DNA from 3 places in the Rossellomorea sp. DA94 genome. Region 3 is predicted to be linked to each of the others. Evidence: riboswitches for the same ligand, from Rfam matches in the RefSeq annotation. Region 3 holds a riboswitch; each other region holds the start of a gene.
What was found. A riboswitch is a leader RNA that binds a small molecule or an ion and turns the genes downstream of it on or off. The one in region 3 is predicted to bind S-adenosylmethionine.
Positions count from the first base shown of each region.

Region 1 (8,271 bases), 2.3 Mb from region 3:
CAAGGGTGAAACCTAATCCTTGAAGCATTTCCTGGGCGTTTTTCACCTGCTCATTGTTCGTGCCTTCTTCCATTGGTTTTTCCACTTGAAGAGGATGGGCATAGAAGTAGGATGGCTGTCTGACCGGGATATCCGGCTTGATCCCCTTCTTATGAATCCAATTCCCGTTCGGGGTCAGCCATTTGAACATGGTGAGCTTGATATTGCTTCCGTCACCCATCGGTACTGCCTGCTGCACGGTCCCTTTTCCGAAGCTCTTCGTCCCAATCAGTGGATATCCTTCCGCCTCACTAAGGGCCCCTGCCAGGATCTCAGATGCCGATGCGCTGCCCTCATCGATGAGAACCACCACCGGGTACGCTTTTCTTTCCTTACTGTTGGAGAAGGATTTCAGCACCTCTCCACTTCGTTCCTGGATTTGCACATACGGTTTTTTCTCGGTCACGAACTGTTTGAGGATGTCTTCCACACTGGAAAGGAGTCCACCCGGGTTACCCCTCACGTCAAGAACCAATCCTTCTACCTTTTTCTTCTCGAGTTCTGCCAGCTGCTTTTTAAAATCGACGGCGGTATTTTCCGAGAAGGTCGTAATTTGGATATAGCCCGTCTTTTTCCCATCGACTTCCTTCACATTGGAGATCACCGTTTCAACTGGGATATCGTCCCGCTTCACGGACACCTCGATCGGATCTGAAAGACCCTCTCTCGTAATCTCCAATTTTACCTCCGTACCCTTTTTCCCTCTGATCTTCAACGTGGCTTCATAAAGGTCAAGCCCGTCAATGCTGTTCCCATCCACCTTGATAATGCGATCATTCGGTTTCAGCCCGGCTTTCTCGGCAGGAGAATTTTTAAAAGGAGCCACGATGACCAGTTTCCCGTCCATGATTGTGACCTCTGCCCCGATTCCTTCAAAGGAAGAATCCAACGCGTCATTGAATTGGGAAGCGGTCTCCGCATTCATGTACACCGAATATGGATCGTCCAGGGTCTTCAGCATCCCCTGAATCGCCCCTTCCACGAGCTGTCCCTTATCTACATCCTGAAAGAACTTGTCACTGATCAAATCATACGCGACTTCCACCTTGTGAAGCTTATCATTCAGCTCCCCTTTGCCGTTAAACTGGGCCAGCTCGTCCCCGGACCCGGAACTGCCCGTCCACTCCAAGCCGCCATACATTCCTCCTGCACCGATCAACATGCTAATGATGATGGTGATGATGAGCTTTCTGCCCGTCCACTCCATATATTCCCCTCCAGCTTGTCGTTAGTTTATGGTATGGATGAGAGCAGCGTACGCATTCCCATCCAACGAAAAAGACACCACACAAAAACGCGCTTAGGCGGTGCGATGTCTTTGCTTATTTAACTATATGCCGGAGGGGGACGAGTTATGATTGGCAGCGGATTATTTCATACCCGTCACGATTTTCTGATTTTGATGATTTTTCAGATGAGAAGAGATGATCCCTCCCCATTTCTCAAATTCCACAAGAAACCCGTCATGACCGAAGGCTGTCGGGATAAAGTAATGTTCACCTTTAGCGGCTTGTGTGGTGAATTCCTTTAAATAGTGAGGAGAATAGATCAAATCACCCTCATAGCTGATCGAGACCAGCTCGCACGGATAGGAATCGGCGACCAGTTCCGTGCCTCCCCTTCCCCTCCCGATATCATGGGTGTTCATCGCTTTCAGGAGGGTCAGATAGCTGTTCGGATCAAATCTCTTTCCGAGTTTCTTTCCTTGATAATCAAGATAGCTTTCTACATTGTACTGCTCATTCGTCCTCTCCCGCTGAAAGCGCCTGTCAAACAACTCCTGTGTACGATAGGTCACCATCCCGACCATCCTGGCAATCTCAAGTCCTTTTAATATGGACCCGTGAGGATAGTGGCCATTTTGAAAATCGGGATCCCCTTCAATCGCTGTGATCCCGATATGATTGAAGGCGAGACCGTAATCATTCAATGCCGGTGAGACGGCGAGGGCGAATACCTTATGGATATATGCCGGGTACAGGGCTCCCCACTCCAATGCCTGCATTCCACCAAGCGACCCGCCGATCACTGCTTCGATGTGGTCGACGGACAACTGTTGGAGTGCTTCATATTGAGCGTGGACCATGTCCCGTATGGTAATGTGGGGAAAATTCGGTCCGTAACGTTTTCCGGTTTCAGGATCCGTGGACGTCGGTCCCGTACTGCCTTCACATCCCCCTAACACATTGAAAGCAATCACATTGTATAGATCGGTATCAATGTAGGATCCTGGTCCGATCAGTCCATCCCACCAGCCCCGGTCCTCTCTTGTCCCTTTCACAATATGGGTTCCGGTGAGGGCATGGCAAACGAGGATGACAGGGCCTTCTTTATTGCCGGTCCGTTCATAGGCCAGATTTACATTGTGCAATGTGGTGCCTGACTCTAATGTGAGGGATGGGATGGTAATGGAGCTTACTTCGTATGAGTATGAATTCTCCATTCCTCCACCTCCTTTTTTTATGTTGTTCGGGACGCCGCGGCACCCCGGTGAAATCAGTTCCTTTTATACCCGGGACGTTTCCAACGCCACCTCAATCGCATGATCCAGATCCTCGATCAAATCCTTCGCAGATTCCAATCCGACGGAAAGTCTTACAAGGTCCTCGGTTACGCCTGTGGCCCGGATTTCCTCATCGTTCAATTGCTGATGCGTCGTGGACGCTGGATGGATGATCAATGACTTCGCATCCCCTACATTGGCAACATGGGACCAGAGGGAAATGTTGTCGACGACTTTACGTCCTGAGTCCCTGCCCCCTTTGATTCCAAAGACGACGATGGAACCTGCTCCATTTTTCAAATATTTTTGAGCAAGAGCGTAGGACGGATGCTGCGGCAGACCCGGATAAGAAACCCAGGCAACTCCGCTGTGCTGATTTAAGTGTTCCGCAATCTTCAAGGCATTCTCCGTGTGACGTTCGATGCGGAGATGGAGGGTTTCCAGTCCCTGCAATAGCAGAAATGCGTTCTGCGGACTTAAGCACGCCCCGAGATCCCGAAGCAGCTGCACCCTTAATTTTGTGATGAATGCGGCCGCCCCTACATCCTGTGCGTAGCGAAGTCCATTATAGCTTCTGTCCTCTTCTGTGAATCCAGGGAATTTTTCATGATTCCAATCAAACTTCCCACCGTCGATGACGACTCCCCCGATGGCCGTACCGTGGCCGCCGATCCACTTCGTTGCAGAGTGAATGACGATGTCCGCTCCCCACTCAATCGGCTTACACACATATGGTGTGGCAAATGTGTTATCGATGATGAGTGGGATATGATGGTCATGGGCCACTTTCGCCACCGACTCGATGTCCAGGACGTGCAGGCTCGGATTTCCGATCGTCTCTGCGAATACCGCTTTTGTTTTCGGCGTAATCGCCTTTCGGAAGTTTTCCGGATCAGTCGGATCGACGAAATGAACCTTGATTCCGTATTTCGGAAGAGTCGTAGAGAATAAATTGTACGTTCCACCGTACAGATTGGTGGCTGCCACGATCTCATCCCCTGCACCGGCTATATTCAGGATGGAAAGAGAAATGGCGGCCATCCCGGATGATACACCCAGGGCTCCGATTCCCCCTTCTAAAAGGGCGAGGCGCTTCTCAAGGACGTCAACGGTCGGGTTCATGATACGGGTGTAGATGTTTCCCGGTTCTTCAAGGGCGAATAGCTTTGCGGCGTGATCGCTGTTGTCGAACACGTAGGATGTCGTTTGATAGATGGGTACCGCCCTTGAGCCTGTAGTTGGGTCCGGCTCCTGGCCGCCGTGAAGAAGAAGTGTGTCGAAATCGAATGATTTGGTCATTTGGAATTCCTCCTAGAGTTTTTTAGTTTTTGGATTGATGTGGATGGTTGGTTGGTTGGGTTCAGCTGCTGAATTGGATGGTTTTTTTTAGCAGCTGAATTTGTGAAGAATTTCAGCTGCTGATTTTCGGGATGATTTCACCTGCTGATTTTTCACAGAATATCAGCAGGTGAAATCATCCAAACATTCTCCTGCTGAACCCCCATGCAAAAGCCTAAGAAGCGAGAAGAGGATAAAATAAAAAACCCTCTTCCTAAGAAGAGGGTCTAATTGAATAGGGTCCTCCTCTTATCTTTCAGGCAGATCGCCTGCAGGAATTAGCACCTTTTCATGTGACGCATAGTGCGTACATGAAGGTTGCCGGGTTTCATCGGGCCTAGTCCCTCCACCTCTCTGGATAAGAGCATTTAATTGTCAATGTGAAAAATTCATGCGTTGAGATGAATTATAAAGGGTAACCAGCCTCAACGTCAAGACCATTTTCAGAATTTTTTATTTTTTAACAGAAGCTGCTATTGCCTCGTTGAATTGAGAAACGATATCTTCCCCATCCTCGATACCTAACGATATGCGCACCACATGGGTGTTGATGCCTAGTTTTTCCTGCGCTTCTCTCGGAAGGGCACGATGAGAGGTTCCAAGCGGATAGGAAACCGTTGTTTCCACGCCGGCCAAGGACGGGATGATCTTGATCCACCCAAGGGATTTGAAGAATGTGCTGATATTGCAGCTGTCATCGAGTTCGATGGTGACGATTGCGCCATTTCCTTTATCGGATAGATCAATTGGATAATAGACCTTCTTCACCTGCTCATTGCTGCGCAGTTCATCTGCAAGTGTTCCCGCGTTCTGAGCCTGGGTCCCCACCCGAAGTGCCAATGTTTTCGCCCCCCGGCATGTGAGCCATGCTTCAAAAGGACTTAAGTTGGAACCTATGTTGACGACCTTTTCCCTTGCCTTTTGAACAAGTTCTTCATTTCCGACTACGACTCCCGCTGTGATATCGCTATGCCCGCCGATATACTTCGTAGCGCTGTGAGCGACCAGATCGACCCCTTCAAGGTAGGGCTGACGCAGAAATGGAGTAGCAAATGTATTGTCGATCATCGATTTCAGGTTATGCTTTTCGGCAAGAGCTACCATTCTTGAAATATCCTCTACCCGCATAAATGGATTGGTTACCGTCTCACTGTAGAGAAGTTTGGTGTCGGGAGTAAGTGCTGCCTCGATTTCCTCCTCACTCGTGAAATCGACAAAGGAGGTCGAAATACCGAATGATTTCAGCTCTTCTTTCAGCATATGGAAAGTGCCTCCGTATAAATCCTCCGCCGCAACAATATGGTCCCCTGCCTGAACAATGGCAAGGAGACCAACCAGGATCGCCGACAATCCGGAAGACGTGGCGACACCGGCAGGAGCTCCTTCAAGTTCTGCCACCATCTTCCCAAGTTCATCCGTGTTGGGATTACCCGTCCTTGAATAAAGATAAGGAGACTTCCCCTCATAGAAGCCCTCAAGCTCCTCCAGAGACGTAAAAGAAAAAGCAGACGTCTGGTAGATCGGTGTTGTCTTACTACGGATTTCCTCTGTTCCTTTCAGCTGACTATGTACGACCTTGGTGGTGAATTTCATTTCACTGTCATCCTTCCTGAATCTATGTATTTTTAAAAGTGTATCATATTCAGAAGATTGTGAGGAGTATGAGGTGTTGGGAGGCAAAAAAAAGAACCCGTCGCATTAATGCAACAGGTTCTCCTCGTCAGACGTTTTCTAAACACCCGATCAGGCGATTTTCGATATCCAACGCCAACCGCTTCAATTCATCGTTATCAACCATTTCAATCAGCTTGCTCGGCTTTGCCATACCGATTTTCGTCGTTCCCTTTTCTGTATATACCGTCACTTTACAAGGCAGGAAATAGCTGACGAGCATGCTTTCTTCCAGCACCTTTTTCGCTTCGTGGGGATTACATACTTCCAGGACAACGACTTCTTCGTTAAAATCCAGCCCTTTATCCTGAAGCTTTGCGGCCAGGTCAAGATTCCACAGAACCCCGAAGCTTTCTTCTTTCAAGGCTGCCTCTACTGCTGATACGGCATCCTTCACATTCATTGAAACTTCTTTTGTGTAGTGGAACATAGTGATCCTCCTTTTTGGGTCATGGTTATTTATACCTCATAGTGTATGCATTGAAACGTCCTGATCGAGGTCCGTCCCTCTCATTATTTCATCCCTTCGACCATTTTACCCATCATTTCTTCGTTCATGGGGCCGACGATTTTGTGCTGGATGAGGCCGTTTGTGTCGATCATGTAAGTGGTCGGGATCGTGAATGCCCGGTACTCGTCTCCGATATCCCCATTCTCATCCATGAGAATGGGGAAAGTGAGTTCGTAACCGTCGACAAATTGCTGGACTGCCTTCTCCCCATCATCCTGTGAGGTCAAGTTGACGGCAAGGATTTCGACATTTTCTTTTTTCGCGTTTTTTTCGTAATACTGTTCCATATGGGGCATTTCCGCTTTACATGGCGGGCACCAGGTGGCCCAGAAATTCAGGATCACTTTCTTTCCCTGATAGTCGGAAAGCTTGACTTCTTCACCATCTAAAGTGGTCAAGGTAAAGTCCGGTGCACGATCCCCTTTCGTGAGCCCCTGCTTGGCATCAGTCAGATCCATGGACTCTTTGGCCAACTGGTCAGCCTCTTCTTTTGCCTTTTTTTCCTGTTGATCCTGAAACAAATTCACCAGGAAGATCCCGATCAGCAGGGCAACGATCGCCAGAGCAAAATTTCGTTTATTCAATGTTCGTTTTCCACCTTCCGTTGAAAAAGATAAGATAAACCATCACAATGAGATACGTCCAGGTGACAGTGGTAAACATAAAGCCTCCATAAATGGATTGGAATAGCAGTTGAAGAAGGGTGAAAACGATCACCAATTGGATGGCCCAAGTATCGCTATCATTTTCTTTTTTCAGTAAAAATAAGATCAGTGCACCGTTGATGATGAATTGAAATACCCCTGCAAGAATATCAAATTGGAGCAAATGAAAGATAAGTTCAAAGAAAACGACTGTGCTCATCCAGGCAATGACCAGGTGAGACGTCCTATCCACCCTTTTAACGAAAATGAATAAAAGCACTGTCAGCAAGCCTAACCAATACCCCCACATTCCACCATTGAAATAAAGGATCGTAATGGGATGTTCAATGACATTTTGAAAATCAACGAGAATGACACTCAGCTTCCAGATGACCAAGCAGTAAAAAACTCCATTTGAATACCAGTCGCTAGCCTTTCGATTCCAGAAGTAGAGGAAAAGAAAGGTCAAAATGAACGAGGCGATGATCGCTCCCCAGATTGATGGGAAAGTAAGAGAGCCTACGGTGTACCATCTTTCATCCATTCAGTTCTACACCTTTCATAAAGAAGTGTTTTTTCTCACAACGATATAGTATACAGAAGGATGCAGATGCCCCACTGTTGTCTTGAATCCTCCTGAATTGAGCTGACGTTCAAGTTCCTCAGATGGTATACGTTCTTCTAAAGGAGGACCCATTTCCGATTCCACCGCTTCCCAATCAAGAATCAACCAGATTCCATCGTCCTTCAGCATATCGTGAAGATCCTGAAAGACTTTGATCAGGTCCGGCACTTCATGTAAGACGAAGGCAGAAACGGCCCTATCCAATGTACTTTTGTTAAAGCTAAGGTATTCAAGAGACGACTTTACATACACGATATTATCTATGTTTTCTTCCCCAGCACGATGTTTAAGGTACTCAAGCATCTCCTGCTGCAGGTCTACCGCCTGGACCTTCGTCTCCACCTCTTTGGCAATCGGAAGGGTTAGATAGCCATTCCCGCAGCCTAGATCGGCAACGATATCCTCCTTCCTCAATTGAAGCAACTTTAATACATTATCCACTGGTACAAGCTCTTGTCGTTCCGGGTCAAGCAGCTTTGAAGCTTTGTGATGTTCGAATAAGTGTCCGGTCATGACGTTTCCTCCGTTCGAAATATATACCCTATTATGTATTAGTATCTTAAATTTCCATCATTCAGGCAAGTGATTTACTCATAGTGTATCCCTTACCGTCATGATTACAGACGGTGATAGTGCTCTTTTCCCGGCAAAAAAGGATCCCTCTCTGAAGGATCCTTTCGTATACGACGTGAAAATATGCTCCCCTGTGAAGGAATCTAAATCTTAAGCAGCTCTCAATCCTTCGAGGATGAGCATGAAGTATTTGACGGTATCTCCACCGCGTTGATTGATAATGTCAATGTCATGTAGAATCTTTTGTATCTCTTCGATTCCGACACATTCAATAAACATCTCACACACTTCTTCCGCAGAGTACTCACCAATATGAGTGTACTTCAATGCTGTGCGATTTCTTCTGCAGAAACTTCTTAATTGTCTT
Region 1 covers NZ_CP122397.1:4,062,063-4,070,333, forward strand. Annotated here, with positions in the region: gene P8596_RS21105 (S41 family peptidase) at 1-1,246, opposite strand, end outside; gene metX (homoserine O-acetyltransferase MetX) at 1,409-2,482, opposite strand; gene P8596_RS21115 (O-acetylhomoserine aminocarboxypropyltransferase/cysteine synthase family protein) at 2,546-3,841, opposite strand; SAM riboswitch class I at 4,127-4,245, opposite strand; gene P8596_RS21120 (trans-sulfuration enzyme family protein) at 4,334-5,473, opposite strand; gene P8596_RS21125 (DUF302 domain-containing protein) at 5,601-5,981, opposite strand; gene P8596_RS21130 (peroxiredoxin family protein) at 6,065-6,646, opposite strand; gene P8596_RS21135 (hypothetical protein) at 6,639-7,250, opposite strand; gene P8596_RS21140 (class I SAM-dependent methyltransferase) at 7,266-7,844, opposite strand; gene P8596_RS21145 (hypothetical protein) at 8,055-8,271, opposite strand, start outside.
Region 1: it holds a riboswitch for S-adenosylmethionine, as region 3 does, so the genes downstream of both, P8596_RS21115 (O-acetylhomoserine aminocarboxypropyltransferase/cysteine synthase family protein) here and mtnK (S-methyl-5-thioribose kinase) in region 3, are expected to answer to the same signal.

Region 2 (8,271 bases), 2.3 Mb from region 3:
GCCTGCCTGCCGGTCAGGGATACTGCCTCCGCCCCTTTATGCTGGAGGGCCATTGTCAGAAGGGAAATCGTGACCTGTTCCCCTGTTGAAAGGAGCATATCCATTTCCCTTTTCCGGGGAACATCAGACAATTCTCCCGCAAGCTTTACAAGGGCGTCCGTCGTTTTATCCATGGCCGATACAACCACCACCACGTCATGCCCTTTCTCCTTTTCCTTCAACGCATAACCTGCTACCCGTTTAATTCGATCCGCAGAACCTACAGAGGTTCCACCAAATTTCTGAACGACGATACTCAAGTGATCCCCCTACTTTCTATCAGATCTGTTGCTTTTTTAATAAAATCGTCAGGAAACCGCAATCCCTTCTTTCACTGCATTTTCAAGTGGGATTTCGTCCAGGATGGACACTGCCTGGATCTGTTCCTGTGATGTAAGAACTGATTCTATGTCCTCTTTCCTGCCTTCTACAAAGACATACAGGAAATCGCCAAGCTGAATGCGGTCTTTCAGTGTGAACAACGGAATCCACCTTTGATAGTCTTCATTTGCAGGAACACGTAAGACCCATTGGCCTGTGCTATCTTCCAGAACCTCTCCATTGTGTACTGCACTTTCAGGAGAGGCCGTGTATTTCCCTTGAATCAGTGAAAGAAAGTCCTCCACCATAGCACTTCCTGTCGGACATTTACCGGCGCCCGGCCCAAGTAGTGTGATTCTTCCTACGAGACTCCCTTTTAATGAAATCGCATTTTCCACATCCTCCACACCGTAGAAAGGATGGGTGTCGTGGACGAGGACCGGCTCTACTTCACCTTTGATCCGATTGAATCCGTCACGTTCCAATGAACCTACGTGTTTAAAGCGCAATCGGAAGGACTCGGCTGCCTGCAGCCATTCTGCCGTCAAGTGTGTGATCCCCCTGCGTCGGATATCCTTCCAATCTGGCTGTCTGCCAAAAGCGGTCTGACTCAAAATCAGCAATTTATAAAAGGCATCATATCCTTCGATGTCGCTCGTCGGATCCGCCTCTGCGTACCCCTTTTCCTGGGACTGCTTTAGAGCGGTCTCAAAGGAAAGACCCTTTTTCCTCATTTGGGACAAAATGAAGTTGGAAGTCCCATTCAATATGCCTTGGATGCTTTTGATTTCATTTACCTTCAGGAGCTGGCGGATCGTGCCGATGACCGGGATCCCTCCGGCTGTTGTCGCTTCGAAACCAACGGATACAGTGTGACGTTTTGCTTTCTCCATAAGGCTGGGGCCGAATTTAGCAAACATGGCTTTATTGGCCGTGACGATGTGAATCCCCTTCTCCACCGCTTTCGATAAATACGTGTATCCCGGTTCTTCTCCTACAATCGCTTCAAAAATCACATGAAGATCCGGTATGTCAAGAATGTCCTTGAATTCTGTCGTAACCTTAATGGACGGATCAATTTCCCTTTGTTTAACCGGGTCCTTGATGAGAATCGCCCTCACCTTCACCTCTTTCCCGAGTGCTTCCTTCAATCTGTCCTGGTGAGTATCAATGGCTTCACAAACCCCTTGACCGACAGTTCCAAAGCCCAGTATCGCCACATTTATCGCTGACATCTTTTTAGCCTCCTTTTTGTCGTTTGTATCGCATCGCTTCTTTCTGAAGATCCACCGGGCATGGTGGAAAGAATGAGGGTATAAAGAAAAGCCCTCTTCTTGTAAGAAGAGGGCTTAGTGTGTATGCTCCTCCCCTTATCTTCCAGATTCACATGGAATCTGTAGGAATTGGCACCTTTACAGACTGATCCTGCAGGTTGCCGGGCTTCATCGGGCCTATCCCTCCGCCGCTCTTGATAAGAGATATAACGTTACGTTTTCACTTGATATTTGAGTATGAATTGGATTATATAGGTGATTCATTCCTCCGTCAATACCATTTTCGGTATTTTTAAAAAATTCTTTCTAATTTGTCAGACAACTTAATTTCACATGGGTTTACTGTGATTTCCTTTGAAACATCCACCCTCTATGAATCTATTTTTGAAATTCAGGTTTTAACCTACACTGGCAGGGAAAACTAATCCATATCCATTTACTAGAAAGGAACCGTTTCAATCATGTTTAAAAAAATGCTCCCCCTTTCCATCAGAAAATATTTGCTCATGTCAAAACGTCAGCGCATGCATGAAATCCGGCTGACCATATGGTATATGCCTTTCTTATACATATGTCTTGCCGTACTGCTGGTAGCCATTACCCTTTACTTGGATCTATCATTGGAAATCTCACAGTATACGTTCGATCTATTGAGTATGGATGCCTCTGTCACCAGAATCCTGGTGAGCACACTTATCGGTGGCGTTCTGACGCTCAGTGCCTTTACACTTAATTCCCTCTTAGTCGTGTTGACGACGTTCAGTGGTCAATTCTCTCCAAGAATGCTTTTGGATTTCATTTCGGACAAGCAGACGCAGCACGCCCTCGGTATTTTTAATGGGAGTTTTGTTTATGTCCTCCTTCTCTTTCTGTTTATCGGTAGTTCAAAGAAGGAGATGTTTGTCGCTGCACCCATGATGACGATCTTCCTTGCCTTTCTTTCAGCCGTCACTTTCATCTTCTTCATTAATCATGTGTCGACTTGGATGCAGGTCCATAATATCACGTATAATATGAAACAGGTTTCTGAAGTGATGATCCATCAGACGCTGAAGAAGGATTTAGAAGCACATCGCACGACAGAAAATGGGGACATCATGGAGGAAGAGAAAAAGAACATTGTTCATGTGAAGGCTAAGCACTCCGGATATATTCAGTTAGTAGACTTCCAGGGAATGATTCAACGCGCACAGAAAGAGAATCTTCTCCTACAGCTTCATTATAAAGTGGGCGATTATGTACTCGCCGGAAATGAAATACTGAGCTTATGGGGCCCTGAAACAAACAATATCCTTACTGATTCATACCTTCAATTCATTGAAATGGGCCATAAAGAGACAGAAATCCAAGACCTGCAGATGGGGATCCACAAACTCGCAGAGGTGGCGATTAAATCCCTGGGGAATGACGATCCCAAAACGGCTTCGAACACGATCGACCAGATGGCCGATTTGATGCTGACGGTGGAGGATCAATTATCCTTCACACCCTATTTAATCGACCAAGATGAAAGGATACGGGTCATCCTCCAATCGGAACCGTTCGATTATTATCTCTATCGTGGATTTGGTTATATTCGACACTATGCGAAAGACAATCACTTAATCATAACGGAAATCGTACGTGCACTGGCACTTTTAGCCGAATCCATCCAGCCTTCGAAGCACAAAGATCTTTGGGAATTCGCCTGCAACACCATCGATCATATCGAAAGGGAGGTCATTTACGAATTAGATAAAACCTTTCTTCTCCAAGAGGTTCATAAGCTTGCACGCCTCACCGGCCACTTCAGGGAATATAAAGAAATCGAAGATAAATTCTATCCGAACGCAAACAAAAATACGTAAAGAAGCTTCATTTCTCTCAGAGAGAAATGAAGCTTCTTTACGAGAGTCATATCCACGTTTCGACAATGCTGTCATCTTCCCCTTGAGCTTTCGGTACAACGGAGAATCGTTCCGGGATTTCACTTCTGACCGCTTCTAAAGTTGGTCTCATCAAAATGTTATGTGTCGGCTGATTCACATCGAATAGTCTTGCTACAAACATGCCTTGATAATCTTTCGGACTCTGATAGATACAGATGATCGGCATTTTATAATCACTTAAGGCCACCTCATCGAATGACGAAATTAATCGATCTGGGTTTTCCATCCTATCTCTCCTTTACAGGGTATTGTGATTAGCTGTTAACGCATTCTTTTTCTTTAACCATTTTCCCATTGTAGAGCTTTTGAATATAGTAATTACACTCGGAGTATTGCCCTTCTTCCTTCAACAATGGGATGATGATAGTCTCCATATATTGATAATATGCTTCTTCCCCTTCATGAACCCTGATACCAAGCATCGTAAATAGACACTCTTTGCAGGAATCTTTATTGGCGGTTGCATAACGGAGTCCTTCCTCTATCAAAGTTTCCAATTTTTCAAGTGCCGGCCCCTCTACATCCATGGAACTCTCAATATAGCCAAAAAGAATTCTGACATAGTCTTCTGTGGGTGACTCATGTTTCAATAATCCATATGCGACCTGATAGGCATCCCGTGCCTTTCTATCCTGCATCAAGTCCCGATACAACCTACCTAAATTCAGATAAAGAATGGCTTTTCTTCCGTGATCATGCAGATTATCACAATGCTGAATCAACTCATCATACTTCTCTACTATTGACTCGAGACCTTCCTCTCCATGTTTGCTTTCCGCAATCAACTGAATCGTAGCCGCATCAATACATCTTGTAAAATTAAATGTTTCTTTGAAATAATTCAAGGCCTGCTGACTATATCGCAAGGACCTGTCATACTGCCCTAACTCATGATAGCCAATGGACAGATGAAAGTATGATTCAGGATTGGAGTAGATATCCCGGTCTATTCTTCCCAAAAACATAATCGCAGATTGGGGATTCCCTTTCTCAAGCTCGTACATCCCCTTTATATGATAGTACAGCTGAAAGTCATAATCGGACATATGAAAGGATAGACGCTTATTAGAGAACTGACTTAAATAGAATCCAGCATCCTTAAGCTTACCCTTCATCATAAAGTATCTTGCTTTCAATATCTTATATGTCCCGTTCAAGGTTTCGATCTGGATTAACGGATTTTGTTCAATGGTCTCCTTCAATAACTCGACCTTCCCATTTACCTGCTTGATCATGACATCATGCCACAATTCTAAATCTAATTGTAATTTTTTATATGTTTTTAACTCTTTCTCAATATTGATATGTAACCGTTGATTGAACAGATCGATTTTATCTTTCGTAATTTGTAAATGCCCACTTTCAATTTTACTAATATGGCCTGGAGTACAAATCCCTTCCCCCACTTGCTTCTGAGTCATACCTTTATAGATCCGATAGTATTTAATAAATGCCCCAATATTCATTATTTACCCCCCGTGGTGAATTAGTAGAAAAGCTTCCGTCTCAATAACTGGCCTATCGCTTTATCTTTTTTTATAGCGATATACGTTCTACTAATATTATACTAATAAATAATCGGGATGAAATTGGGGTTTTCTACAGGCATAAGAACCAGCAGGCCGTGACTTTATACCTACATTCATTCTCGCATTTCCGGTCCACACAAAAAAATTTCCGCCTTGCATTCTTTCATACCGAATCTTTTGTCAACAAAACGACTGTTCACTGAATAAATACCCAGGTCTTTTAACCTATTCTTTTTTCCCAACATGAGATTGTCATGGTTGTTATGTTGAAAAAGTGTTTTGATTCCTATCGCCTTTTATAAATAAAAAAACGACGCCTATGTGGCTTTCCTCTTTACAATTGATTTGAAGGCTGAATCGGTGGGTCGAGCTGAATATCCTTGTTACGATAAATCCTGGAAATAATAGACGATCCCATTAATCGCTTAATTTCTTTCGCCGGCAATTCCATTGACACCCCATTAAAAGCTGTCTTATAACGATGTGTGATTCGATAATCCACTTCGTTCTCTTCTAAAAAGGCATGTAGCTCTTTTTCAAACTCCCGATGACTATGTTCAACTTTTTCTTTGGCTGATTCCAGAGTCAGCTCCACTCCTTGGGCTTCTGCTTCCAAAACAGCTATTTTTGCAGGTTTGGTCTTGAATTCTATAATGATGGATACATTCTCTGCGCTTGACAGGTCAAGTTCCGGATCCACTTTGATCGACGAATTCATTGTCTCTTTCACCGCCTCTTCATCTCCTTGTTTACCATTGTCCCCATTATTCAGACAGCCTCCCAGGGCTATCAATGACAGTGCTAAAAGGGCTTTACAGTACCACTTCTTCATCGTCATTCAATCTCCTTTTTTAAATAGTAAAAAAGACAACCTATAAGGAATTTTTCCTGACGATTGTCTTTTCAATAGTATGGATAGGGTGTCACCCTTACTCTGCTTAGGGTTACATTTCAATTCCTCGTACCTACTTACAGAAAATATGTTTCCCAATTTGCTTGATTTGTGGACGACTCCAAATCCATCTGCTAGTTGCCGTATCGGGATTGAAATAAGAAAGATTTGAGTTTTGACATAAGAACCTCCATAGAAAGATACATATATTTTCTTCTCAAAAGAGCTAAATTATGTACTAACTCATATTCCGCTCTAATGCAAAGAAAGGCAGCCCAGTTGGACTGCCCTTTCTTTCGATTAGGAATTAATTCCCAATTCTTTTTTGATCGTGTCGATTGTTTCACCATTCGCTTCTGCTTGAGGATCTGGAGTATCTAATACAAAATCATTTTCAGACAAGTAGTATTTCTCAAGGAGTGTAAAGTCTTTCTCATCTGTCGTGCCGTCGAAGTTAATATCCGTGTTTCGATAGTCCGTTTTCCAATGATCTTGAAGCAATAGAGCATCGTGAATGTCAATCACATTGTCTTTATTGATGTCTCCAGGCTTGGACACGGCCATATAATACGTGACATATTCACCAATATTCACACCATTTTCCGTGCGCCCCGCTTCAAGTGGTGTATACGTTGTGTAGTGACCTGGCACATCTGTCACGACTGTGTACTTATGAACCGATGCCGGTAGTTGTTCGAAATTAATCACACCATTTTTCGGTATGGTGACAGGATAGGTATTACCATCCTTATCCTCTAAGTGTATAGAGGCACCTATCTGGGTGTAGTCGCGGCTATAATCAAAGCGGCCTGCATCTGTCAGGAGGCCTTCTGCCCCTATGAATCCAGCACCAACTTTTGATACTTTCGGATAGGTTGGATGAGCTCCTATTTTCGTGGGGATTCGTGAACCGTCATTAATCTTCATTGTACTTACACTACTGAACAATGGAGAATACGTATTGAAGAACTCCTTCTCATTCGTATCGGCTACAATCTTGAATAATGCCACGTCGCCTGATACACCTTCATCTGGAATTTTTATCTCAATATCATTTCTGACACTTGTTGTACCGGTTTTTGTCACATTTAATTCTGTTCCCTCTGGTAACCCATCCGCTAATTGGAATTCAACGGAATCCAAGAACTTACTTGAGTTGTAAGTATACATTGAAAAGGCATGGGCGTTCTCTAAATTTCTACCGTAGAATGTATAGGTTACCTTATCACCCATTTGGTAAGAATCTTTATCCGCTTTCGCAAAAATAAATTGAAATCCTTTCGGAACATAATAGACCATTTTAGGAATGGCTGTGTTTCCAGCATAATCCGTTCCTAAATATTGCATTTCTTTAATGTAAGATGTATTTACATTAATTTCTTTAGAAAACTTTCCATTTTCATCCGCTTGAAGTCGGTAGTTTGGACCGTACGACCCGTACCATATATTATTACTAGCTTGAGTAAATGGGAGATCGGTCTTAGACGTTTCCTCTATTTCAGAATCCAATAAAGTTCCTGATAAAGTAACTGTTTCTTGACCTTCTTCCAGCTCTACAATCGGAAAGTCGCCGGTTGGCATTGCGTCCGTCTGATCATACACAACGGTTGGTGCCCCGTTGTCTAAGCTGATGGTTGATGTTTTGGTGAACTGCTTTCCATCTTTCGTCGTTCCGATCATCTTCACATCATAAATGCCATCTTCCACTCTCACTTTTGTATAGCTGAGTGGCTTTTTATCATTTCCTGTTAATGGATAATAATAACCATAGAACCCTTCTTCAATGTAATAGTCGACATCGATGGCTGCTCCTGCTGAATTCACCCCAGTAATCCATCCCAGGTCTTCCTTGGTATCATGATCAACCAATACCCAATCCAATCTTTCCATTGGGGAGTTCAATCTGAAATCAAGGTCCGTTTCTTTTCTGCTGTAAGGATTATTCACGCGATTCGTGGAAATGCTCTTCGTATACACATCAAAGTAGCCAATTCCTTCTTCAACGACTTTCGCTCCGAATGGGATGCGATATGTGTCATCTTGATCCTTCTGGTTTTGAATGACAATATACCCTTCATACGTTCCTTTTTGCGCAGATTTCGGAATGGTGAGAACTGCGTTGAATGATTCCACTTCCCCTTTTTTCACTTTCAGGGAGCTTGGCACATCGAGCTTCACACCATTTTTCTCTGCGTCCAGGGAATCAGAAGCTTTTGCCCCTATATTATATTCTACTGAAATCTCATATTTGTTATTTTTATGGCTATTATTTGTAATGGATAGATTCG
Region 2 covers NZ_CP122397.1:3,958,034-3,966,304, forward strand. Annotated here, with positions in the region: gene P8596_RS20655 (aspartate kinase) at 1-299, opposite strand, end outside; gene P8596_RS20660 (homoserine dehydrogenase) at 348-1,595, opposite strand; SAM riboswitch class I at 1,728-1,838, opposite strand; gene P8596_RS20665 (DUF2254 domain-containing protein) at 2,096-3,481, shown strand; gene P8596_RS20670 (hypothetical protein) at 3,528-3,788, opposite strand; gene P8596_RS20675 (helix-turn-helix domain-containing protein) at 3,817-5,028, opposite strand; gene P8596_RS20680 (protease inhibitor I9 family protein) at 5,426-5,923, opposite strand; partial or broken gene P8596_RS20685 (spore cortex-lytic enzyme) at 6,057-6,149, opposite strand; gene P8596_RS20690 (S8 family serine peptidase) at 6,284-8,271, opposite strand, start outside.
Region 2: it holds a riboswitch for S-adenosylmethionine, as region 3 does, so the genes downstream of both, P8596_RS20660 (homoserine dehydrogenase) here and mtnK (S-methyl-5-thioribose kinase) in region 3, are expected to answer to the same signal.

Region 3 (8,271 bases):
TGTGGCGGTAGCACCCGTTGGATTATTGGGGTAATTGAGGAACATTAATTTCGCCCTTTCCCATTCTTCACGGGAATGTACACGATAGTCCGGAAGAAACCCATTCTCCTCTTTCAACGGCATCTTGATCATACTGGCTTCTGCCAATGCGACCCCCGATACATAATCCGGATAACCAGGATCCGGGACAAATACTCCATCCCCGGGGTTCAATAAACATTGAGGGATCTCCACCAAACCTGCTTTTCCTCCGAAGAGAACCGCTACTTCGGTTTCGGGATCTATCTCCACACCGTATTCCCGCAAATAGAAAGCTGCAATCGCCTCCTTAAAGCTCGATAAACCACGAAATGGAGGATATTTATGGTTAGAAGGAGATTGAGCCGCTTCTGTTAGTTTTTCCACAATATGTGGAGGGGTCGGCTGATCTGGATTTCCCTGTCCCAAATTAATGACATCATGCCCCTCATTCACAACAGCATTCACAGTTCCTGCAAGGGAAGCGAAAAATTGTTCCGGTAATGATTCCAAGCGTTTTGCTTTTTCAAAGTGTTTCATACATTCACCAACTCATTTTTTTGAAAATTAATTACTTTCAAATTCTAATCACAAATGATATAACGGAACATAAAGAATGTAAAGGAATAAATGACAAAAAGTACATAACGAGGTGAAGGTAATGATTCAAAAGGTGGGTCTCGCCCAGATGGATATTGTGTTTGGGAATCCTGAAGAAAACAAGATGAGAGTGGAACAGTGGGTCAAAAAAGCAAAGGAAGAGGGATGCGGTGTCGTCGTTCTTCCTGAACTCTGGACGACAGGTTATGATCTGACACGGATAGATGAGATCGCAGATGAGGGAGCCGAAGATTCTTCCTCCTTCCTGACTTCCCTGTCAAAAAAATATTCCATTCACATCATAGGAGGCTCTGTTGCCAATAAATCAACAGATGGAGTTAGAAATACACTATTGGTGGCTGATGCATATGGCGTGTTGGTGAAACGGTATTCAAAGCTTCACTTATTCAAACTAATGAATGAACATCATTACCTACTTCCCGGAGAGGAAGACGGGGCGTTCTCTCTTGATGATACGATGATGGCAGGACTCATATGTTACGACATCCGTTTCCCTGAATGGTTCAGGAAACATGTCATGATGGGAGCGAAGATTGTCTTTGTGGTGGCTGAATGGCCGTCTGCCAGAATGGATCACTGGCAGACCCTCTTAAGGGCACGTGCGATTGAAAATCAATGCTTTGTGATTGCATGCAACCGTGTGGGGAGTGACCCTGACAATGAATTTGGCGGCTCCTCTCTTATCATCGATCCATGGGGGGAAATCCTTGCAAAAGGAACCCAAAGTGAACAGTTGGTCGCTGCTGAAATCAATTTACAGGAAGTAGAAAAGGTCCGTAAACAAATTCCGATCTTTCAAGACCGGAGACCAGATTTTTATTAGAAAATATTAAAAAACCGTTGACATGGAAAATACTTCAATGGTACCATTCAATTCAAATGAACATTCAGAATTTTAATTAAATAGGACATACGCAACTCTTATCAAGAGCTGGCTGAGGGATTTGGCCCTATGAAGCCCAGCAACCGACCATAATACCGTTGTAAAACGGGGCGCTGTATGCGCCGGATGATCAATCCAGTAAGGCACGGTGCTAATTCCAACAGAAAGATCATCTTTCTGGGAGATAAGAGGCGAAGAAGATGACTCTTCAAGCCTCTTTCGAACATGGAAAGAGGCTTTTCTTATGCCGCGGAAAAGCCTCCCTAACACCCTTTCTTAAAGGGTTCACTAAAAGGAGGAACGAAAATGGCAATCACTAAGCTCAATACGTATCAACCACTGACGGAACAGTCGGCCATTGCTATGGCCGTGAATGTAGGAATATTTGAAGACGGTTCACTTTTAACTTGTGAAGAAATCGGGGATGGGAACCTTAATCTCGTTTTTCATGTCGTTGAAAGGAATTCAGGTAAAGGAATCATCATCAAGCAAGCCCTCCCCTATGCAAAGGTTGTAGGTGAAAGCTGGCCACTTACGATCGAAAGGGCAAGGATTGAAGCGAGTGCCTTACACCTTCAGCGATCATTTGTAGGCGATCTCGTACCGGAAGTGTATCATTCTGATCCATCCCTTGCCGTCACAGTGATGGAGGATTTAAGCAACCTCACCATCGCACGTACCGGCCTGCTCAATGGGAATAAGTACCCAAAGCTATCAGACGACATTGGTACATTTCTTGCAAATACACTGTACTTCACCTCTGATTATGCCCTTCATCCATTTAAGAAAAAAGAATATGTGAAAGAATTTTCTAATCCTGAGCTATGCAAAATCACGGAGGACCTAGTATTCACGGATCCTTTTTTCAACAGTGAAACGAATGAGTTTGAGGAGGAATTATCCGGGGATGTCCAGAAATTATGGGATGATTTCACTGTAAAACTCGAGGTCGCAAAACTTAAAAAAAGCTTCCTTACCGAAGGGGAAGCCCTGCTTCATGGAGATCTCCATACAGGCAGCATCTTTGTGGATGACGAACACACCAAAGTCATTGACCCGGAATTTGCTTTTTATGGGCCGATCGGTTTCGATATCGGTCAGTTTATTGCCAATCTTATTTTCCAAGTGATCGCGAATCCAGGTGAAAAGGAATTCATCCTCCACCATATCGAAAATACTTGGAACGTCTTCTCTGCTACTTTCTCCAGACATTGGAAGGAAAGTGGTGACGCCTATACGAAGGTGAATGGGTACCTTGAGTATGTATTGGAAAAGAGTTTTCAGGACAGCATCGGTTTTGCAGGATGCGAGTGTATAAGAAGGACAATCGGTCTTGCACATGTGGAAGACCTCGAGAGCATCGAAGATAAAGAACAAAGATTAAAGGCAAAACGAGCATGCCTCAACCTCGGAAAGAAATTGATTGTAAATCGGAAACACATTCTTTCCATTGAAGAGCTTCTGACTTTAGTACGGTCACATTCTGAATAATTAAAGGAGATACTCATGACACATACACCGACCATTCCAACTTCACTCGAGTGGCATGAAGATCATTTACTGATTCTTAATCAACAAAAGCTGCCGAACACTGTGGAATATTTGACGCTAACGGACATTACAGACTATTATGAAGCCATCGTTTCGCTTAAAGTGCGAGGCGCCCCGGCGATCGGGATCACAGCCGCCTATGGATTGGCACATGCTGCTTCTCATTATGAAACAGACAATCTGACAGAATTCAATCACCTTTTCAGGAAGGATAAAGAATACCTCGCTGATTCAAGGCCGACGGCAGTCAATCTGTTCTGGGCATTGAATCGGTTGGAACAAGTTCTTGCCCATGCACAATCCGTGAATGAAGCCAAGACCAATCTGCTTCATTCTGCCATTCAGATCCATACGGAGGATGAGGAAATATGCAGGATGATCGGTGAACACGCATTGGATGCATTGGATGACAAGAGGAAGATCATGACCATCTGTAATGCGGGATCCATTGCCACGGGTAAATATGGAACGGCACTTGCCCCCTTTCACCTAGGCAGGGAAAGGGGAATAGGGTTCCAAGTATTCGCCTGTGAGACACGCCCTGTCCTTCAGGGCGCCCGACTCACTGCCTGGGAGCTTCAGCAATCAGGAGTCGACGTGACCCTCATTACTGACAGCATGGCCGCTCATACAATAAAGGAGAAAGGTGTGGAAGCTGTGATCGTCGGAGCCGACCGGATTTCTGCGAACGGGGATACCGCGAACAAAATCGGTACGTCCATGCTTGCAATCCTATGCCATCATTACAATATACCATTCTACGTGGCTGCTCCTTCTTCTACATTCGATCTCACCTCGAGAACAGGTGACGATATCCCGATTGAAGAAAGAGGGCCAGACGAAATCACGATGATGGGTGGCTCTATGATCGCACCCGAAAACATTCATGTTTATAATCCCGCTTTTGATGTGACTTCCCATGAATTGATTACCGGCATCATCACCGAAAAAGGTGTGCTGTATCCACGTTTTCAAGAAAGCATTCAACGGATTATAAATCAGGCATAAATAGATTGAAAGAGAAGGAATTCACCCTTCTCTTTCATTTTTCATTCTGCTAGTTTTGTAGATGCCCACATTTCCTTCGGATTCACCTCATAAATGCCGTTTTCCCGATACATGAACTGATGGATGATGAACTCTCTCCTCAAGGTGGCGAAATCTTCATGGAATTGTAGAATGTACTCATTCAGCTCTTTTTCCTTATACTTTTCCCCCACCTTCAGACCTTCCACGAGGTGTTCAAGAATGAATAGTTTTTTCTTTTGTTGGGCGGGAATACTTTTGATCCGTCCATTTTTCTCCAGAAAATTGTTCTTTCACCTTCTGTTTTTCCTTCACTAACTTCTCTGACATTGTCCTGTCCCCTTTCTCTTCTTGAGCAAACCTGTGCAGAACGTCCCCGTGATGACTTAATACTTTTTTATTCAAATGGTAGTAAACCGTGTTCTTCTCTTTCCGTGAATAAACAAGGTTGCACTCTTTCAGTTTCGTCAAATGATGGGAGATCGTTGGCGCAGTAAGTCCAAGCTTTCCTGCTATGGCCCCCACGTGCAAACTCTCTTCTGCCAATAAATAAACGATCTTGATGCGGGTCGCGTCCCCCATCGTTTTATGAAACGCGATCTGTTTGCTTAATTGCACCGTTCCACCTCCTACCTATTTAGATTATCATCTAATTAGATGATAATCTAAATAGAACAAATCATCAACTGTTATTTTCAGAATTTTCCCCTGCATGACCGTTTCGTGTCGCCAAAACCAAAAACAGGCATTCTCCACATGGAAAATGCCTGTTCCTGTTATTGTTCTAATGAGAGTAACGTTTCTTTTTTGTCTATCTGCTTTCCTGCATAACCGGTGAGTGTCTTATTTTTCCCAATGACACGGTGGCAAGGGATGATGACGGGAAAACGGTTGGCTTTATTCGCCTGCCCCACAGCCCGGACTGCTTTCGGTCTTTGAATGGCTTGTGCTACATCCTGATACGACCAGGTTTCGCCATAGGGTATTTCCTTGAGGATATTCCATACTTCTTTTTGGAACTCGGTCCCTTCGATTTTCAAAGGAAGATCAAATGCTCTTCTATCACCCTTAAAAAACTCCAGTATCTGTTCCTTTGCTCTAATCAAAATGGGATGATCCGTTTCGATGGACGCTTCTTCCTCCACGAACTGCACAGAAAGCAATTGAGTCGAATCGGCCGTAAGCTTTAGATTCCCGATGGGGCTGTCGATTACAATCGTATGAATGGTCATATTACAGGACTCCTTTATGATTTAGGCAGATAGATATGGAAAACGGTTCCTTCTCCAACGATGCTTTCAACCTGGACGCTGCCTTTATGTTCTTTAATAATCTTAAAGCTTACCATAAGCCCAAGTCCAGTCCCTCTTTCTTTTGTTGTATAAAAAGGTTCGCCGAGCTTCTTGATTTTATCCTTTGAGATTCCGCCTCCCTGGTCTTTAATTTCGATATGAATCAACCCGTCCTCGGTCTCCCCGATGCTGATGGAAATCACCCCTCCATCCGACATGACTTCAATTGCATTCTTAATGACATTGATGAATACCTGTTTTAACTGATTGGGTTCAGCTACTATGGTCGGGAGGTCTTCCTGATACCTTTCCTCATACTGAACATTATGCATGACAGCCTGTGCACTCAGCAATTCCACCGTATCCTTCATGATCCTGATTAAATTCGTTTCCTGGTATTGGATCGCCTGAGGTTTGGCCAACACGAGAAACTCCGTGATGATTGACTCAATACGCTGGAATTCAGAAGTGATCACATTAAAGTACATCTCATGATCCTTTCCGACGCTGTTCTCAAGCAGTTGGATGAATCCTTTAAGCGCCGTCATCGGGTTTCTGATTTCATGCGCGATCCCTGCCGCAAGCTCCCCTACCACACTTAATGTGTCAGACTTCCTCAGTTGTTCCTGCATCTCGATTTGATCTGTGATGTCCCGGATGATGGTTAAATTCAGATTAGAGAGCAAATTGTATTTCGACGATAATTCAACGTATTGAACCCTGTCCTTGGAGGATGTCAGCGTTTTTAAAAATGTTGCCTGACCTTCATCCTTCAATTGATGCAGATAATCCTCATAGGCTTCCTCACCCGGCTCAATATTCAATATCTCACGTACATCTTTACCAATGAGCTGATCTTTATCCAACTTAATGATGTTACTCACTTCAGGATTCGAATCAACGACGACATAATTGTGATTGGTCAAAAGCAGTCCGTCCAATGATCCTTCGAATATCTTCCGGAACCTTTCCTCACTCTCACGCAGTTCCTTCTCCATTTGATATCGTTCACTGACATTACGGAATATGGTCATATTATAACCATCCACGGAATGAAGCTTGGACGTGAATTCCAAATGTTTGAGCTGATTGTTCGGCATGAGGAACAACACCTCATCCCTTACAGCCCCGCTTCTATATAATTGTTCCATGACCAAATCAAACTTCTGGCTTTCCAAGGGATAAACGAAATCCCTGATTTTTTTTGAGAGGAGCTCGGAAAGTGTGCATTCAAATATCTTCAGTGCTGAAGAGTTCGCTTTAAGGACCCTTCCGTCCTGATCCCATAAGACAATGGCATCTATCGCTTCTTCAAACAACCCTTTGAACAATTCCTCATTACGCTTCAGCTGGATCTCCATCTGCCTTTTTTCCGTTACATCTCTGAGAATGGCCATGTGGAGTTTATGATGGACGTATGGACTTGTCGTAAATTCCACGATTGAAATACTTTGTGATTTCTTGATTGGAATTTCACCACGGGCTTTTTTATTTTGAGAAATCAATTCTTTGATTTTTTCAACCTTATAATGGGCATTCTCGGGAATGAAGGAACTGATATTCCTCTTGGTGATCTCATCCTTATCGAGTCCCACTTGCAAACTGAATGCATGATTCACATCATTGATATTTCCATCAATATCGAATAGCACGATCCCCTCTGAAGCATTCTGGAAAATGTTCGATAGTAAGTGTACATTTAAATGATCTTTGCGCTCCTTCTCCTTCAGTTCCGTTACATCCTTAAAATATAAATATGCATTAGGTGAAATGGTCGATTTTTTCAGCAAAAGTTCGACGTGGATGATTTTCTTCTCATTTACATTCATCAGGGTTTCGTCTTCCAAGGTTTTTCCCGTTTCCATTACTTCCTTATAATGGGCAACTATGGGCGCGGGCACTGAAGAGAAAAACGTGCTGAAGAGCTTCCCTACAACATTCTCATCATTTGACTCCAGGGTTTCATATGCTTCGGGGTTGGCATAAACGATTTTCAACTCTTTATTGATCACAAGCATCGGCATGGGTGAAGCTGAGCAAATTTCCCTATCGACGGGATGACATAAATCCCTATTTTGCTCTTCCTTCACATTACTACTATTAGTCATTTCCTCATCCCCCTACTAAATTAAAAGACGACCATTGGCTTAAATCTTACAGAATCCGCATAGCTCCCCGTACTTCTGGTGATAATTAACAATGAAAATCATGTTTTGCTCATTGTATCCTAGGGTAAGAATGAATTAGGATTAAACTTTTCTAAAAGATGGTGAAGATATGAAACAGCGCGACTATTACTTCGACAATGCCAAATTCATTTTGATCTTTTTAGTGGTATTTGGACATGTCATCCGATCCTATATCGAAAGCGATCCCTTTATCCTTTCACTGTATAAAACGATTTACACCTTCCACATGCCGGCCTTCATCCTTGTGGCAGGATTCTTCGCGAAAGGATTCTATAAAAAGGGATATATCCAGAAACTTGCTAAAAAGTTGATACTTCCTTACATTGTGTTTCAACTGATCTATACGGTGTACTATCATTTTCTGTATCAAAAATCAACATTCGAGGTGGATCCACTTAATCCTCACTGGTCATTGTGGTTCCTTATCAGCCTTTTCTGCTGGAACGCACTCCTTTATGCTTTCATCAAATGGTTTAAATTCAAACCTGGAATGGGCTTGACAGTGGCTTTTTCACTTGGACTGCTTGTAGGGTTCGCCGATGTTATTTCAAATTATCTAAGTCTGTCCCGAACATTTGTGTTCTTTCCTATATTCCTGATGGGGTACTACATGGAGAAGGAGCACTTCGAATATTTTAAAACGAGTAAAGTCCGTTTAGTGGCAGGTTCATTATTTGTAATCGTATTTTTA
Region 3 covers NZ_CP122397.1:1,691,491-1,699,761, reverse strand. Annotated here, with positions in the region: gene P8596_RS08890 (pyridoxal phosphate-dependent aminotransferase) at 1-558, opposite strand, end outside; gene P8596_RS08885 (carbon-nitrogen family hydrolase) at 680-1,462, shown strand; SAM riboswitch class I at 1,558-1,713, shown strand; gene mtnK (S-methyl-5-thioribose kinase) at 1,829-3,013, shown strand; gene mtnA (S-methyl-5-thioribose-1-phosphate isomerase) at 3,029-4,081, shown strand; partial or broken gene P8596_RS08870 (DUF2087 domain-containing protein) at 4,123-4,717, opposite strand; gene P8596_RS08865 (methylated-DNA--[protein]-cysteine S-methyltransferase) at 4,876-5,331, opposite strand; gene P8596_RS08860 (PAS domain S-box protein) at 5,346-7,499, opposite strand; gene P8596_RS08855 (acyltransferase family protein) at 7,669-8,271, shown strand, end outside.